Regions from separate parts of the Streptomyces glycanivorans genome, predicted to be linked through region 1. Evidence: riboswitches for the same ligand, from Rfam matches in the RefSeq annotation. Region 1 holds a riboswitch; each other region holds the start of a gene.
What was found. Region 1 has a riboswitch for cobalamin ahead of metE (5-methyltetrahydropteroyltriglutamate--homocysteine S-methyltransferase). Riboswitches for the same ligand answer to the same signal wherever they lie in the genome.
Positions count from the first base shown of each region.

Region 1 (5,023 bases):
CGAGATCCGGCTCGACGAGGTCGTCCACCGGTACCCCGGCCGGGACGAACCCGCCGTCGCGGGCGTATCGCTCACCTTGCGGCGCGGCGAGATCCTGGCGGTCGTCGGTGAGAACGGCTCGGGCAAGTCGACCCTGGCCAAGCTCATCACGGGGATCCTCCTGGCCGACAAGGGCCGCGTCCTGTGGGACGGCACCGATCTCGCCGACGCCGATCCCGAAGCCGTGTGGCGACGCACCGCCCTCGTCCCGCAGAACTTCGCCTGCTGGCCGCTGCGCGCCCGGGAGAACGTCACCCTCGGCCGGCCCAGGACGTACGACGACGGACCGGTGTGGGAAGCCGTCGACGCCGTGGGCATGCGCGAGACGGTGGAGAAGCTTCCCCAGGGGCTCGACACCCTCCTGGCCAGGGAACTCTGGGGCGGAGCCGAGCTGTCCGGCGGCCAGTGGCAGCGGCTCGCGTGTGCGCGGGCGCTGTACCGGCGCACTCCCCTGCTGATCCTGGACGAGCCCACGTCCCAGATGGACCAGCGCGGGGAGCACAGGATCTTCCTGGAGATCAGGCGCATCGCCGCGGAACGCATGACGGTCGTCGTCACGCACCAGCTCGAGAACACACGGCTGGCCGACCGTATCGTCGTCATGCGCGCAGGACGCGTCGTCGAGCAGGGCACGTACGAGGAACTCGCCCACGGGGGAAGCCTTTTCGCCGAGCTCCTGGCGCTCGCCCAGGACCGGTAGGGCGACCCGGGTGCCCGTGCGGACGGTCTGCGCGGGTACCCGGATCCAGGTGCGTGACCGGTGGGGCCTGTAGCCGGACGGCGGGCATGGACGGCGTCCCCGTGGAACCCGCGGACGCCGAGTTCCTGATGTCCCCCGAGGCGCGGGACGCCGCCACCCGGGAGGGCGTCCCGGTGATCGACCACCGGGCTCTCCGACGGGTCTGGACGCGGAGCGCCGGTCAGAGGTGAGCCCTCGGTATCGGTCGGCGCCTGCGCCATCCGCATGCCGGACCGGGTTCACCACGCACCCGGACGCCCCCTAAGCTGGTGGGTGCAGCTGGTTCGCCCCGTCAGCCAGGCGGGATGCGTCGCAAGAGGGAACCCGGTGGAAATCCGGGACTGCCCCGCAGCGGTGAGCGGGAACGACCGCCGTCATACGCACTGGGTCCGACGAAACGGACCTGGGAAGCGACGGCCATTAGATGTCCTCTTCGAGGGCGTGCCCGCGAGTCCGAAGACCTGCCAACTGCCCGCGCGCGGACCAACCGTGCGCGGACATCCCGGTGACCTCGTGGGCGGGTCGGCGTACATACCGGACGGATCCCGTGCGTCGCACGACGTCCTCCGTCCGGTAGGGCACCCCTTCGCGCTCTCGTCCCGTCGCCGGGATCTCAGGGATTCATCTCGCGAAGGAGATCTCCGTGACCAACGAGTACGCGACCGCGGCAGCGCGGTCCACTGTGTACGGCTACCCCCGGCAGGGACGGAACCGGGAACTGAAGAAGGCCGTCGAGGGCTACTGGAAGGGGCGGGTCACCGCCGATGCCCTCCGCGCCACCGCCGCCGGACTGCGCCGCGACAACTGGCGGCAGCTGAGCGGGGCCGGCATCGACGAGGTCCCGACCGGGGACTTCTCGTACTACGACCATGTGCTGGACACCAGCGTCATGGTGGGAGCCGTCCCGGACCGCCACCGTGAGGCGGTGGCCGCCGATCCGCTCGACGGGTACTTCGCGATGGCCCGCGGCACGCAGGACGTCGCTCCGCTGGAGATGACCAAGTGGTTCGACACCAACTACCACTACCTCGTGCCCGAGCTGGGCCCGGACACCGTCTTCGCCGCTGACTCCGCCAAGCAGGTCACCGAGCTGAAGGAAGCCCTCACCCTCGGGCACACCGCCCGGCCCGTGCTCGTCGGCCCGGTCACCTATCTCCTGCTCGCCAAGCCCGCCCCCGGCGTGGCGGCCGACTTCGAACCGCTCACCCTGCTCGACCGGCTCCTTCCGGTCTACGCGGAGGTCCTCGCCGATCTGCGCGCCGCCGGCGCGGAGTGGGTACAGCTCGACGAGCCCGCCCTCGTCCAGGACCGCACCCCGGCCGAGCTCGACGCCGTCGCCCGGGCCTACCTGGAGCTCGGCGGGCTCAACGACCGCCCCGAGCTGCTCGTCGCCTCCTATTTCGACCGGCTCGGGGACGCCCTGCCCGTCCTGGCGAAGGCCCCGGTCGAGGGACTGGCACTCGACTTCACCGACGCCGCGGCAGCCAACCTCGCGGACCTCGCTGCCGTCGGAGGGCTCCCCGGCAAACGGCTCGTCGCCGGCGTGGTCAACGGCCGCAACATCTGGATCAACGACTACGAGAAGTCGCTGGCCACTCTCGCCACGCTCCTCGGCCTCGCCGGCCGGGTCGACATCGCCGCCTCCTGCTCCCTCCTGCACGTCCCCCTCGACACGGCGCCCGAGACGGACATCGATCCCGAGATCCTCCGCTGGCTCGCCTTCGCCAGGCAGAAGACGGTGGAGATCGCCACTCTGGCCAAGGGACTGGCCGAGGGCACCGACGCCATCGCCACCGAGATCGCCGCCAATCGGGCGGACCTCGCCTCCCGCGCCGACTCCCCCGTCACCTACGACCCTGCCGTGCAGGCCAGGGCCGCCGCCATCACGGACACCGACGGCCGCCGCTCCCAGCCGTACGGGGAGCGAGCGGCAGCCCAGCGTGCCCACCTCGGGCTTCCCCTGCTGCCGACGACCACCATCGGCTCCTTCCCGCAGACCGATGAACTCCGCACCGCGCGCGCCGACCTGCGCGCCGGCAGGCTCGACCCGGCCGGGTACGACGAGCGGATCAGGACGGAGATCGCCGAGGTGATCTCCTTCCAGGAGAAGACCGGCATCGACGTCCTGGTGCACGGTGAGCCCGAACGCAACGACATGGTCCAGTACTTCGCCGAGCAGCTGACCGGATACCTCGCCACCCGGCACGGCTGGGTCCAGTCCTACGGGACCCGCTACGTCCGCCCGCCGGTCCTGGCCGGCGACATCTCCCGCCCCCGACCGATGACCGTGGACTGGACGACCTACGCACAGTCCCTCACCGACCGTCCGGTCAAGGGCATGCTCACCGGACCGGTCACCATGCTCGCCTGGTCCTTCGTCCGCGACGACCAGCCACTCGGCGACACCGCCCGCCAGGTCGCCCTCGCCCTGCGCGACGAGGTCGACGACCTGGAGACCGCCGGCACCTCGGTCATCCAGGTCGACGAGCCCGCACTGCGCGAGACGCTGCCGCTGCGCGCCGACGGCCACCCGTCCTATCTGGCCTGGGCGACGGAGGCGTTCCGCCTCACCACGAGCGGCGTACGGCCGGACACGCAGATCCACACCCACATGTGCTACGCCGAGTTCGGCGACATCGTCCAGGCCATCGACGACCTCGACGCCGACGTCATCAGCCTGGAGGCCGCCCGCTCCCACATGCAGGTGGCCCACGAGCTGGCGGACCACGGCTACCCGCGCGAGGCGGGCCCCGGTGTCTACGACATCCACTCGCCCCGCGTCCCGAGCGTCCGGGAGGCCGCCTCGCTCCTGCGCACGGGCCTGGAGGCGATCCCCGCCGAGCGCCTGTGGGTGAACCCGGACTGCGGGCTCAAGACCCGTGGCTGGCCGGAGACCCGCGCGTCGCTGGAGAACCTCGTGGCCGCGGCCCGGACCGTCCGCGACGAGCTGTCGGCCCGCTGACGGCGAGGTCCTGCCGGGGTGCGGCCACGCGCCCCGGCAGGACCGGTCACGCCTGCGCACCACGAGCCGGGCCGGGCCGGACCACGTTTCGGCCCGGCCCGGGCCGGACACGCGCAGGGAGCGGCGGCATCGCACCGGGCGGCAGCAGGAGCGGATCGAGGTGCGGAGCGTGGGCAGGCGCGCACACCCCGTGCATCCTCATCAATAAGGCACTTTGAACCTGTTTGCCCCGTTTGATGACGGGTACGCCGCAGTGAGGGCGGAATGAGGCGTTCCGTGAACCGGAACCCGACCGACCACCGCACCCTCACACCGACGAGAAGGAGCCTCCCGTGGCCTCAGTACCCGCCATCACGCTCAACAACGGCGTGGAGATCCCCCAGCTCGGATTCGGCACCTTCCAGATCCCGCCGCAGGAGACCCGCGAAACCACTCTGGCGGCCCTGAAGGCCGGATACCGGCACATCGACACGGCTCAGATGTACGGCAACGAGAAGGAGGTCGGAGAGGCGGTCCGGGACTCCGGTCTCGACCGGGCCGACGTCTTCGTCACCAGCAAGCTGGACAACGGCGCCCACGCGTACGACGACGCCCTCCGTGCCTTCGAGGGCACGATGGAGAAGATCCAGCTGGACCACCTGGACCTCTTCCTCATCCACTGGCCGCTGCCGGACAGGGGCGACTTCGTGGAGACCTGGAAGGCCCTGGAGGAGATCTACCGCTCGGGGCGGGTCAAGAGCATCGGGGTCTCGAACTTCCAGCCGCACCACCTGCGCCGTCTGCTGGACAGCAGTGTGGTGGTTCCCGCCGTCAACCAGATCGAGGTCCATCCCTACCTCACCCAGGACGCCGTCAGGTCGTTCGGCGCCGAGCACGACATCGCCACCGAGGCCTGGTCCCCCATCGCACAGGGCAAGGTGCTCGACGATCCGACGCTGGTCCGCATCGCGCAGCGGATCGGCAAATCGACGGCGCAGGTCACTCTGCGCTGGCACCTGCAGCGCGGTGACATCGTGTTCCCCAAGTCGGTGACCCAGCGGCGCATCGAGGAGAACTTCGACCTCTTCGACTTCGAGCTGACCGAAGGGGACATCGGCGAGATCAACGCCCTCAACCGGGACGAGCGCACCGGCTTCGACCCGGACCGCTTCAACGGCTGAGCCTCTCCGCGCGGAGCCGTGGCCCGCCCCTCGTCGAGGGGCGGGCCACGCACGCGACGGGAGGGCTTCAGACCGTCACTTCAGAGCCGGCGGCGCGGCGTCCGCCGAGGTGCCCCACCCGGA
Region 1 is NZ_CP120983.1:380,366-385,388, forward strand. Features, by position in the region: gene P8A20_RS01780 (ABC transporter ATP-binding protein) at 1-739, shown strand, start outside; gene P8A20_RS01785 (hypothetical protein) at 826-969, shown strand; cobalamin riboswitch at 1,042-1,261, shown strand; gene metE (5-methyltetrahydropteroyltriglutamate--homocysteine S-methyltransferase) at 1,422-3,740, shown strand; gene P8A20_RS01795 (aldo/keto reductase) at 4,073-4,900, shown strand; partial or broken gene P8A20_RS01800 (GH92 family glycosyl hydrolase) at 4,976-5,023, opposite strand, start outside.

Region 2 (5,023 bases), 7.4 Mb from region 1:
GGGCGGACCCGGGTGGTTCACGGGCCCGCCCTCTCGTCGTGACCGAGGCGTGCGGGTACGGCTCTCCCCGGCAGGAAGCGCACCGAAGGGCGGCCGTCCGGGCCCTCGGGTGTGACCACCGCACGCACCCGGTAGACGTCGGCGATGAGTTCCTCGGTGATCACCTCCGAGGGAGTCCCGCCGGCCACCACCCGGCCGTCCTTCATGACGGTGACCCGGTCGCAGAACATCGCGGCCAGGTTGAGGTCGTGCAGCGCGACCACCGCGGTCACGGGCAGCGCGGCGACCAGGGACAGCAGCTCCAGCTGGTGCTGGATGTCCAGATGGTTGGTGGGTTCGTCCAGCAGGAGTTCCCGCGGCTGCTGGGCGAGGGCCCGGGCGATCTGGACCCGCTGGCGCTCACCCCCGGACAGGGTGTGCCAGGACTGCGTGGCGCGGCCGGCGAGTCCGGTGCGCGCCAAGGCCTCGTGCACGGCGGCCTCGTCCTCGGGGCCGGACGCGGACCAGGCGCGCCGGTGCGGGATGCGGCCGAGCCGTACGACGTCCAGGACGCTCAGGTCGACCAGGGTGTCCGCGTGCTGGTCGACGACGGCCACACGTCGGGCCACGGCCCGCCGTCCGGTCTCGGCGAGCGTGCGCCCGTCGAGGGTCACGACTCCCGACCCGGGGGTGAGGACGCCGGCCATCACCCGCAGCAGGGTGGTCTTGCCGGAGCCGTTCGGTCCCAGGAGGCCGACCGTGGCGCCGGACGGCGGCGCGATGCTCACCCCGTCGAGGACGATCCGCCCGCCGGCCTCCCGGGTGATCCGTTCGGCCCGCAGGCCGTCGCCCGGGGTGCCTGTCCCGCGCTTGTCGGGGGTCATGCGCTTCTCCGGGTGCGGTGGAGGATCAGGACGAACACGGGCACACCGATGAGGGAGGTGACCACCCCGACCGGGACCTCCTGGGGGTCGAGGACGGTCCTGGCCAGGGTGTCGACCCAGACCAGGAACACCGCGCCGGCGAGCGCGGTCACCGGCAGCAGTCTCCGGTGTCCCGAGCCGGTCAGCGCCCGGGCGGCGTGCGGCAGGACGAGACCGACGAACCCGATCGCGCCCGCCGAGCTGACGAGGGCGGCGGTCAGCAGCGCCGTCGCGCAGAGCAGCACGATCCTGGTGCGGGCCACGTGCACGCCGAGGGCGGCCGCGGCGTCCTGGCCGAAGGCGAACGCGTCGAGGGTACGGGCGTGGCCGAGGCAGATCAGCAGGGTCACGGCCAGCACGGCGGAGCACGTCCACACGTCGCCCCATCCGACGCCGCTCAGCGAGCCGAGGAGCCAGAAGAGCACGCCCCGGGTCTGTTCGGCGTCGGCGGCGGTCATCACGACGAACGAGGTGAGCGCGGAAAAAAGCTGCATGGCCGCGACCCCGGAGAGCACGACGCGGTCCGTGGACCCGCCCAGTGTGTGGCTGAGCAGCAGCACGAGGGCGAACGAGCACAGGGCCCCGACGAAGGCACCGCCGGAGATCGACACCGCTCCCCCGCCGACGCCCAGGACGACGACCACGACCGCCCCGGTGGACGCGCCCGAGGAGACGCCGAGGACGAAGGGGTCGGCGAGCGGGTTACGCAGCAGCGACTGCATCACGGTGCCGCACACCGCGAGTCCGGCCCCGCACACCGCGGCGAGCAGGGTGCGGGGCATGCGCAGGTTCCAGATGATGCCGTCCCGGATCGGCGTCAGCCGTCCTTCGCCCAGGCCGAGGTGCGAGGCCACGACGGACCAGACGTCCGGGACGGAGATCCGGGCGGGGCCAATCGTGACGGCCACCGCGACGGACAGGAGCAGCAGGGCGATCCCGGCGCTCCACAGGAGACCGTCGCGCAGGATCCGTGCTCCGGAGACGGTCCCCGCCGGAGGAGGCGAGTGCACCTGCGCGTCCGGGGCGGGTCCGGTCCTCGTCACCCCCGTCTCCGGGTCCGCGGCGGGTTCGGTCCTCGTCACCCCGCGAGCCCGAACGAGCGCAGCCCCGCCGCGACGCGCTCGACACCTTCCACGGTCCGGATGGTCGGGTTCATGGCCTGGCCGCTGAGCAGGACGTACCGCTTGTGGCGGACGGCGTCCAGGTTCTTCGTGGCGGGGTTGGACTCCAGGAACTCGATCTTCTTCTTCGCGCTCTCGGCCGTCTGCGACTTGCGGGTCAGGTCACCGATCACCAGGACGTCGGGGTCGCGGTCGGCGACGGTCTCCCAGTTGATCTGGGGCCATTCCTCGTGCGTGTCGTCGAAGACGTTCTTCGCGCCGAGCTCCTCGGTGATGATGCCGGGAGCGCCGCAGCAGCCCGCCAGGTAGGGGGCCTCGGCGTTGGCGAACCAGTAGAGCAGGGTGGCGTCGGAGGCGTCGACCTCGGCGGTCGCCTCGTCGATCCGTTCCCGGAGACTGCTGATCAGCTTCTCGCCCCGCTCCGGGACGCCGAACACCTTGGCCAGGTCACGCACTTCGCCGTAGACGCCGTCCATGGTCAGTGGCGCGGTGCGCGAGCCGTCGCTGCTGCCCGCGTTGTCCTTGCCCGCGCAGTCGGTGGGTGAGAGGTACGTCGGTACGCCCAGCTTCTCGAACTGGTCGCGGGACGCCACACCGCCCTTGCCGAGGGTGGATTCGAAGGACGCGCTGACGAAGTCGGGTTCCTCCGCGAGGACCTTCTCGGAGGAGGGCTGGTTCTCCGCGATGCGGGGCACCGCGGCTTCGTCCTTCTCCAGTCCCTTCATCACCGGGTCCGTCCAGGTCGCGGTACCGGCGAGCCGGTCGGCGAGGCCCAGGGAGAGCAGGATCTCCGTCGACCCCTGGTTGAGGGAGACGGCGTGCTGCGGGGCCGCGTCGACGGTCACCGTGCGACCACAGTTCTCCAGGGTCACTGGGAAGCCGTCGGCGGAGCTCTCACGCGCCGGGCCGTCGGACGTGCTACCGCCCCCGCCGCAGGCGGTCAGGAGGACAAGTCCCGTGATGAGCAGGGCGGTTCGGCGTACGGTGCTGGCTATGGGCGGCACGAGTCCCTCGGCGTCTCTGGGCTCAAGCGCGGAGCCCGCTACAGTGTTCCGCTCCCGGTCCGGAAGCGGGTGCCAGCAGGTCTTCGGACTCGGGTTCGTCCGGACGGAGCGCCTTCCCGGTGCACCCGAGGGTGTCCCAGTGGCTGTGGCCCCGCCCGTCCCCCTCACCGCTGCGCGTCAGCTCCGGATTCGCACCGGATTCCCTGACTCCACGTGGAGTGTGACTGGCGCCTGCAAGCTATCACGCGGCGTGTCGCCGGCCTCCTGGGCCGTCGCCGGTCGGCGGGCGCGGACCGCTCCCTTCCGTACCGGTGACGGCCGTCGGGCGGGTCAGCGCTTGGGGTGAACCGATTCGCCGCCGTCGCTCTGCGGCTTCCCGCCACAGCGGGCGAGCACGGACGTCGTGCCCCAGTAGGCCAGCAGGACGGCACGCAGTCCCAGGATCTCCAGGCGCTCGCCGAGCCGGCGTCCCATCGCCTGTTCCGTACGCGGGGCGCTCACCGGGCGTCCGCCGCGCCGGTGTTCCACGGGCCCTCGGGGTCGTCGTACGCGTCGGCGTAGCCGGGGCCGGCGATCGGCCAGTCGGCCAGCAGCGCCTCGGGCAGGGCGAAGGAGTCGGCCAGCTGCGGTGCGTGCGCGGCGACGGCGGTGATCAGTTCCTCGGCGTACCGCGCCAGGGCCTCGACCTGATCGCCGCTCAGGAGACCGGCGGCCAGCAGATCACCGCTGTTGCGGGCCACCCACTCGACGGCGAACAGGCGCTCGAGCTCGCTCAGCCGGTCCTTCGCGGCTCCTTCGGGCAGTGCGGCGCGTTCCTCGGCGTAGGCCGCGGCGGCCTCCCGGTACGCATAGGCCTCGACCCCGCGCAGCGCGTGGCCCGAGGCCGCGTTCCAGCGTCCGAGGGCGTCGGCCTCGGACGCCAGCAGCACGCGTTCCCTGGCCCGGGCGAACCAGATGCCCTGGACCGAGGCGAGGAGCGCCCCGAGGAAGCGCGGGTCTGTCAGGTCACCGGTGTGCGGGGCCGGGGTGTCCGCTCCGCCGGGCTCCGCGGCGAAGATCATGTCGGCGGCCGCCTTGGTGTAGAGGGCGATGTTGTCGCCCTCCGCGGTGATGGCCCCTTCCACTCCCGTGACGAGTTCGGTCATGCCGTTGTTCTCGAGCAGTGCCTGGGCGCCGCAGCGTTCACGGCTCTCCACGATGACGTCGCGGGCCCGCCAGGTGATCCACGCCTTGGCGACATCGACGAGGGTCCCCGCTTCGGCCCGGCTCTCGTCGTCCGTACACGATTCCCACCGCTCCTGCGCCCTGCGGTACAGCAGGGTCATGGCGAAGACGGTGGCCATGGCCGAGGCGAGCGGCCCGTGGTGGGTCCGGTGGGCGTTGACCGGCACGGGCGGCGCGCCGCGGCTGCCGGAGATCAGCCGGTGGCCGCCGTAGCGCACGGCCACCGCGAGGGTCGCGCGGGCCGATCCGGCCGCGCAGGCGCTCATGGCGATCCGGCCGGGGGTGACCCGCCCGATCGAGGTCAGGAAACGCCGGCGCCGGTCCCCCGGTTCCGTCCTGAACTCCCCCTCGGCCTCTCCCTCCTCACCGGATCCCAGCAGGGCGTCCCGCGCCACGAACAGCCGGTCGAACGAGGTCAGGCAGTGGTCCACCGGGCTGCCCATGCGGGCGGGCAGCCGACGCACCCGGACCCCCGGGAGCGCCTGTTCACCGTCGGTGAGCGGCACCAGGAAGAGGCGCACCCCGTGGTCCGCGCCGTCGGCCGCCAGCCGCGCCGCGACCAGTCCGGTCTTGGCTCCGCCCGCGGGGCTGGTGTTGGGCATGAACTTCTGCGCGCCCGCGTTCGGTGTGTGCAGGACGAAGCCGTCCCGTTCACGGTCGTACGTCGCGGTGGTCTCCATGGCCGTCGCGTTGTTGCCGTGCGCCACCTCCGTGCAGAGGAAGGTGCCGATGCGCCGCATCGTCAGGTAGTCCGACAGGTCGCGGCTGCCGA
Region 2 is NZ_CP120983.1:7,817,718-7,822,740, reverse strand. Features, by position in the region: gene P8A20_RS34595 (ABC transporter ATP-binding protein) at 18-863, opposite strand; gene P8A20_RS34590 (FecCD family ABC transporter permease) at 860-1,912, opposite strand; gene P8A20_RS34585 (ABC transporter substrate-binding protein) at 1,981-3,027, opposite strand; cobalamin riboswitch at 3,085-3,271, opposite strand; gene P8A20_RS38840 (hypothetical protein) at 3,358-3,528, opposite strand; gene P8A20_RS34580 (acyl-CoA dehydrogenase family protein) at 3,525-5,023, opposite strand, start outside.
Region 2: another riboswitch for cobalamin. It lies ahead of P8A20_RS34585 (ABC transporter substrate-binding protein); the one in region 1 lies ahead of metE (5-methyltetrahydropteroyltriglutamate--homocysteine S-methyltransferase).

Region 3 (5,023 bases), 190 kb from region 1:
CGCGCGCTGCGCGCCGTGCTGGTGGTGGTGCTCGCCGGCACCCTGTTCGTACAGGCATTGATGCTGTGGGCGTCGGTCAGCGGGAACGACCCCGAGGACGGGTCGCTCCCGCTGACCGCGCTGCGCGTGATCACGGTCCTGGGCATCGGAACGGCTCAGGTCGCCGTGGTCTGTGTATGGCGACTGGTCACGATGGTGCGACGCGGAACCGTGTTCTCCCACGCCGCCTTCCGGTACGTGGACGTCATCATCGGCGCGATCGTCGCGGCTGCCCTCGTGTGGTTCGCGGTCACGGCACTGAACGCTCCCAGCCAGCGCGACGACCCGGGCGTCACCCTCATCATGGGCGGGGTCGGCATGGCCGTCCTGGGGGTCGCGCTCATCGTGCTCGTGCTGCGGACGCTGCTCGCCCAGGCCGTCGCCCGTGACGTCGAAGCGACTCGGATGCAGGCCGAGTTGGACGAGGTGATCTGATGCCGATCGCCGTCGACATCGATGTGATGCTGGCCAGGCGGAAGATGTCGGTGGGCGAACTCGCGGACCGCGTGGGAATCACGCCCGCCAACCTGGCGGTGCTCAAGAACGGCCGCGCCAAGGCGGTGCGCTTCGCGACGCTCGCCGCGCTCTGCGAGGTGCTCGAGTGCCAGCCGGGCGACCTGCTCCGCTGGGAGGCCGAGGACGCGGCGGGCGGATGACTGGACGAGCGTGCCTGCGCACCGCGACGCGACCGGGACGTCGCGGCCGCGTACTCCGAGCGGCGCCGACAGCACGGCAGGGGCGGCGGGCACCCCGGCCGGGTTCCCGAGGCAGTGGTGGAAGGCCCCCGGGCCCATAACGATCTAAGTATCCACGCGTGCGCGACCGAGTATGCGCACTCAACGCACAACACCCCTCCGGCGGCAGGGTGGTGGCAGACCGAACCACTGGAGAGGATCCACCACATGTCCCGGAGAACGAACCGCCCCGCCACCCGCCTCCGGCCCGGAAGGGCGCGCGTCGTCGCCGCTGCTCTCACCGGTGTTGTCGCCGTCGTGGCACTGACCGGATGCGCCGGCTTCGAGTACCGGGAGGACGTCTGCAACGGCGGCGAGTACCCCGTCCTGTCCGTGGGCGGAACCGGCTCCGCCTGTGTCCGGGACGCCGAGGAGCCTCCCGCGGGATACGTGCGTTATCCGGAGGGCAAGGTGCCGCAGCAGGTCGACGACAAGTGGGACGTGTACTGGGACACCCACACGCTCGACAAGGACGGAAACACCGTCGCCGCCCCGGACGCGGGCTGACCGGGGAGGCTCCCCCGGTCTGCCTCCTGTGATTCAGCCCGGGGGAACCTCACCGGGCTGAATCACAGGAGGCAGACCGACCCGCATGCCGTCCGCACCGCCCGCAGCGGCACGGACGGGCGGAAACGGCCCGGTGGCCCGTACGTGCGCTGGGCGCACCAAGGCAGACGGTGACAGCATGGGAGGCGCGGGGAACGAACAGCGTGAGGAGCAGCCATGCCTACCCGCCCGTCCGACGCCACGCAGGATCCGAGGACGGTCGTGGGTGTGGACGGGTCGGAGCGTGCCACGTCCGCCGCCCTTTGGGGCGCGGCGGACGCCGAGGCACATCGTCGGAGCCTGCTGCTCGTGCACGCCGCCGACCTCGACCGACTGGACCGGTTCGCGTCGTTCGAGACGTCGGAACATCTGCGGGACGCGGGCAACTCGGTCCTGACGACGGCGGCGGAAGAGATCCGGAAGCGGTTCCCCGAGCTCGAGGTCGGCGTCAAGCTGAGCCGCAGGAAGCCGATCCCGGCTCTCCACGCGTCCGTCCGGCCCGGCAGCACGATCGTCGTCGGCAGCAGGGGCACCGGCGGATTCGGTCCCCTTCTTCTCGGGTCGACCGGTCTGGAGGTCGTCATCGGCAGTCCCGCTCCCGTCGTGGTCGTGCGTGGTGAGCCCGAACGCGAGAACGCGCCGGTCACGGCTGCTGTGCGCGACGAGCACGATGTCCGGTGGCTGGTGCGTGCCGGACGGGAGGCACTGGCCCGCGAGCGCGCACTGCGGCTGGTGAACGTGCACAGTCTGTTTGCCCGGTTCGACGGGACCGCGCGGGACGAAACCGGGCGGGCCGCGGATCGCGGCGAAAAGCTCATGGCCGACCTGGCCTCCGGAATCCGGGAGAGCGCCCCCGGTCTCGCCGTGGAGACCGAGGTGGTCGAGGCGCGGTCAGCCGCGTCCGCACTCGTCGAGGCGAGCCGGCACGCGGATCTCCTGGTCATGGGAAGCCATGAGCGGCGCGGTGTCTCCGTGCTGGGACTGGGTCATGTGGTGCACGCCCTCCTGCACCACTCCCGATGTCCGGTCGAGATCGTGCCGTACCGGCGTGACGACGAGAGCGGGGTCGTGGAGGAAGGGCTCAGGGACGACGAGGGCTGACGGCCGGCGCTGAATCGCATCCTTCGGACAGGGCCGCCTCGGGGCGGACCCCGTGGAGCGTGTCACGGAGGCGCCCGTCCCCGCCCGGCGGGCGGACCGACGCCGTGGCGTGCCGACAGGCAGCACCGGACCGGGCCCGCTTGTCATGTTCCCCCACCTGCGACTACTGTCGCCTCGCCTTGGTGAACGGGAAATCCGGTGTGATGCCGGTGCGGCCCTCGCCACTGTGATCGGGAAGTCCGGCTCCGGCCCTCGCGGGCAGCCACTGGGTCCTTGTGACCCGGGAAGGCGGAGTTCGGGCGGTGTTACCCGTAAGCCAGGAGACCGGCCAAGGCACTTCAACCATCCACGAGGTGCTGGAGAGGGTCTGCTGAGCCATGCACATAGCCGAGGGTTTTCTGCCTCCGGCGCACGCGATCGCCTGGGGTGTCGCGTCCGCGCCGTTCGTCGTCCACGGAGTCCGGTCACTTTCGCGTGAGGTCAGGGAGAACCCTGAGAGCACGCTGCTCCTGGGGGCCTCCGGGGCCTTCACGTTCGTCCTTTCCGCTTTGAAGATCCCCTCCGTGACGGGAAGTTGTTCTCACCCCACGGGTACGGGGCTGGGGGCCATCCTGTTCCGTCCGCCCATCATGGCGGTCCTGGGCACCATCACCCTGCTGTTCCAGGCCCTGCTGCTCGCCCACGGCGGTCTGACCACGCTGGGAGCCAACGTCTTCTCGATGGCGATCGTCGGCCCCTGGGCCGGATACGCGGTCTTCAGGCTGCTGCGCCGGTACGACGTGCCGCTGATGGTGGCGGTGTTCTTCGCTGCGTTCGTCGCCGACCTGTCCACCTACTGCGTCACCAGCGTGCAGCTGGCACTCGCCTTCCCGGACCCGGGCAGCGGGTTCATGGGCGCGCTCGGCAAGTTCGGCTCCATCTTCGCGGTCACCCAGATCCCGCTCGCCGTGAGCGAGGGTCTCCTGACCGTGCTGGTGATGCGGCTTCTCGTGCAGTCCAGCAAGGGTGACCTGACCCGGCTCGGCGTCTTCCTCGCAGGGAAGCGCGCCCGCACGGAGAAGGCCGAGACCGAGGCGGTGGCCCGATGAACAAGAACACGAGGATAAACGCTCTTCTCCTGTTCGTGGTGGCCGCGCTGGCCGTCCTGCCGCTGGCCCTCGGTCTCGGCGACGGCGAGGAGGAACCGTTCGTGGGCGCCGACGCGCAGGCCGAGACGGCGATCACCGAGATCGATCCCGATTACGAACCCTGGTTCTCGCCGCTGTACGAACCGCCGTCCGGGGAGATCGAGTCGGCCCTGTTCGCCCTTCAGGCGGCGCTCGGGGCAGGCGTCCTCGCCTACTACTTCGGCCTGCGGCGTGGGCGCCGGCAGGGCGAGCTCCGTGCGACCGCGGGGCAGGACAGAGGGGGCGCCGACGGCGGTGCCGGGGAGTCGAAGGCCCGGAAGGCCTGAGCCCCCATGCTGCCGATCGACGCGGCGGCGCACAGCAGTCGCTGGCGCCGCCGCCATCCCGTGGACAAGGCCGTGCTCGGTCTGGGGCTCACGGTGCTGGCCATCTCGACTCCGCCCTGGCCAGGTGCGGTCCTGGTCCTCGTCGCCGCCCTGGCGGTGCTGCTGGGTCCTGCCGGCGTGACCGCCCGTCACCTGTGGCGGGCGTACCGGGTGCCTCTGGGTTTCTGCGTCACCGGGGCGGCCACGCTCCTCGTGCAGGTCGGCGGGCCGGAAGGGCTCGTCGCTCTCGACCCCGGGGGGCCACAGCGCGCAGGTGAGCTGCTGCTGCGCACCTCGGCCGCGTCCCTCGGGGTGCTGCTGTTCGCCTTCACCACCCCGATGTCCGACCTGTTGCCCCGCCTGGTCAGGGCGGGGGTGCCCGCGCCGGTGGTGGACGTCGCCCTGGTGACGTACCGCATGAGTTTCCTTCTCCTCGATTCGGTGCGCCGGATCAGGGAGGCGCAGGCGGCCCGGCTCGGCCACACCACCCGGGCCGCGACCTGGCGGTCACTGGCGGGGCTCGGAGCCACCGCGTTCGTCAGGGCGTTCGACCGTGCGGCGCGGCTCCAGACGGGGCTTGCGGGGCGCGGTTACGACGGAACCCTGCGCGTCCTGGTGCCCGAGGCCCGCGTCTCCGTCCGGTTCGTGGCGCTGAGCGTCCTCCTGCTCGCGGTCCTCACCATCCTGACCTTCGTCCTGGAAAGGCCGCTGTCATGAGCGGATCCGTGCTCCTCGCCCTGCGGGGCGCGTCCTTCGCGTACGAGGACGGTCCCGCCGTGCTCAGCGGCCTCGACTTCGAGGCACGCGAGGGGCGTGCGCTCGCCCTCCTCGGCCGCAACGGCAGTGGAAAGACCACGCTGATGCGGCTTCTCAGCGGCGGACTGCGCCCACGTGAGGGGCAGTTGACGGTCGAGGGGCGCCCCGTCACCTACGACCGGAAGGGGCTGACCCGGCTGCGCACCACCGTCCAGCTGGTGGTGCAGGACCCGGACGACCAGTTGTTCGCCGCGTCCGTCTCCCAGGACGTGTCGTTCGGGCCGCTGAACCTCGGGCTGACCGACACCGAGGTGCGTGCCCGCGTGGACGAGGCGCTCGCCGCCCTCGACATCAC
Region 3 is NZ_CP120983.1:569,543-574,565, forward strand. Features, by position in the region: gene P8A20_RS02605 (DUF2975 domain-containing protein) at 1-474, shown strand, start outside; gene P8A20_RS02610 (helix-turn-helix domain-containing protein) at 474-695, shown strand; gene P8A20_RS02615 (SCO0607 family lipoprotein) at 942-1,280, shown strand; gene P8A20_RS02620 (universal stress protein) at 1,497-2,420, shown strand; cobalamin riboswitch at 2,584-2,767, shown strand; gene P8A20_RS02625 (energy-coupling factor ABC transporter permease) at 2,798-3,508, shown strand; gene P8A20_RS02630 (energy-coupling factor ABC transporter substrate-binding protein) at 3,505-3,873, shown strand; gene cbiQ (cobalt ECF transporter T component CbiQ) at 3,880-4,629, shown strand; gene P8A20_RS02640 (energy-coupling factor ABC transporter ATP-binding protein) at 4,626-5,023, shown strand, end outside.
Region 3: another riboswitch for cobalamin. It lies ahead of P8A20_RS02625 (energy-coupling factor ABC transporter permease); the one in region 1 lies ahead of metE (5-methyltetrahydropteroyltriglutamate--homocysteine S-methyltransferase).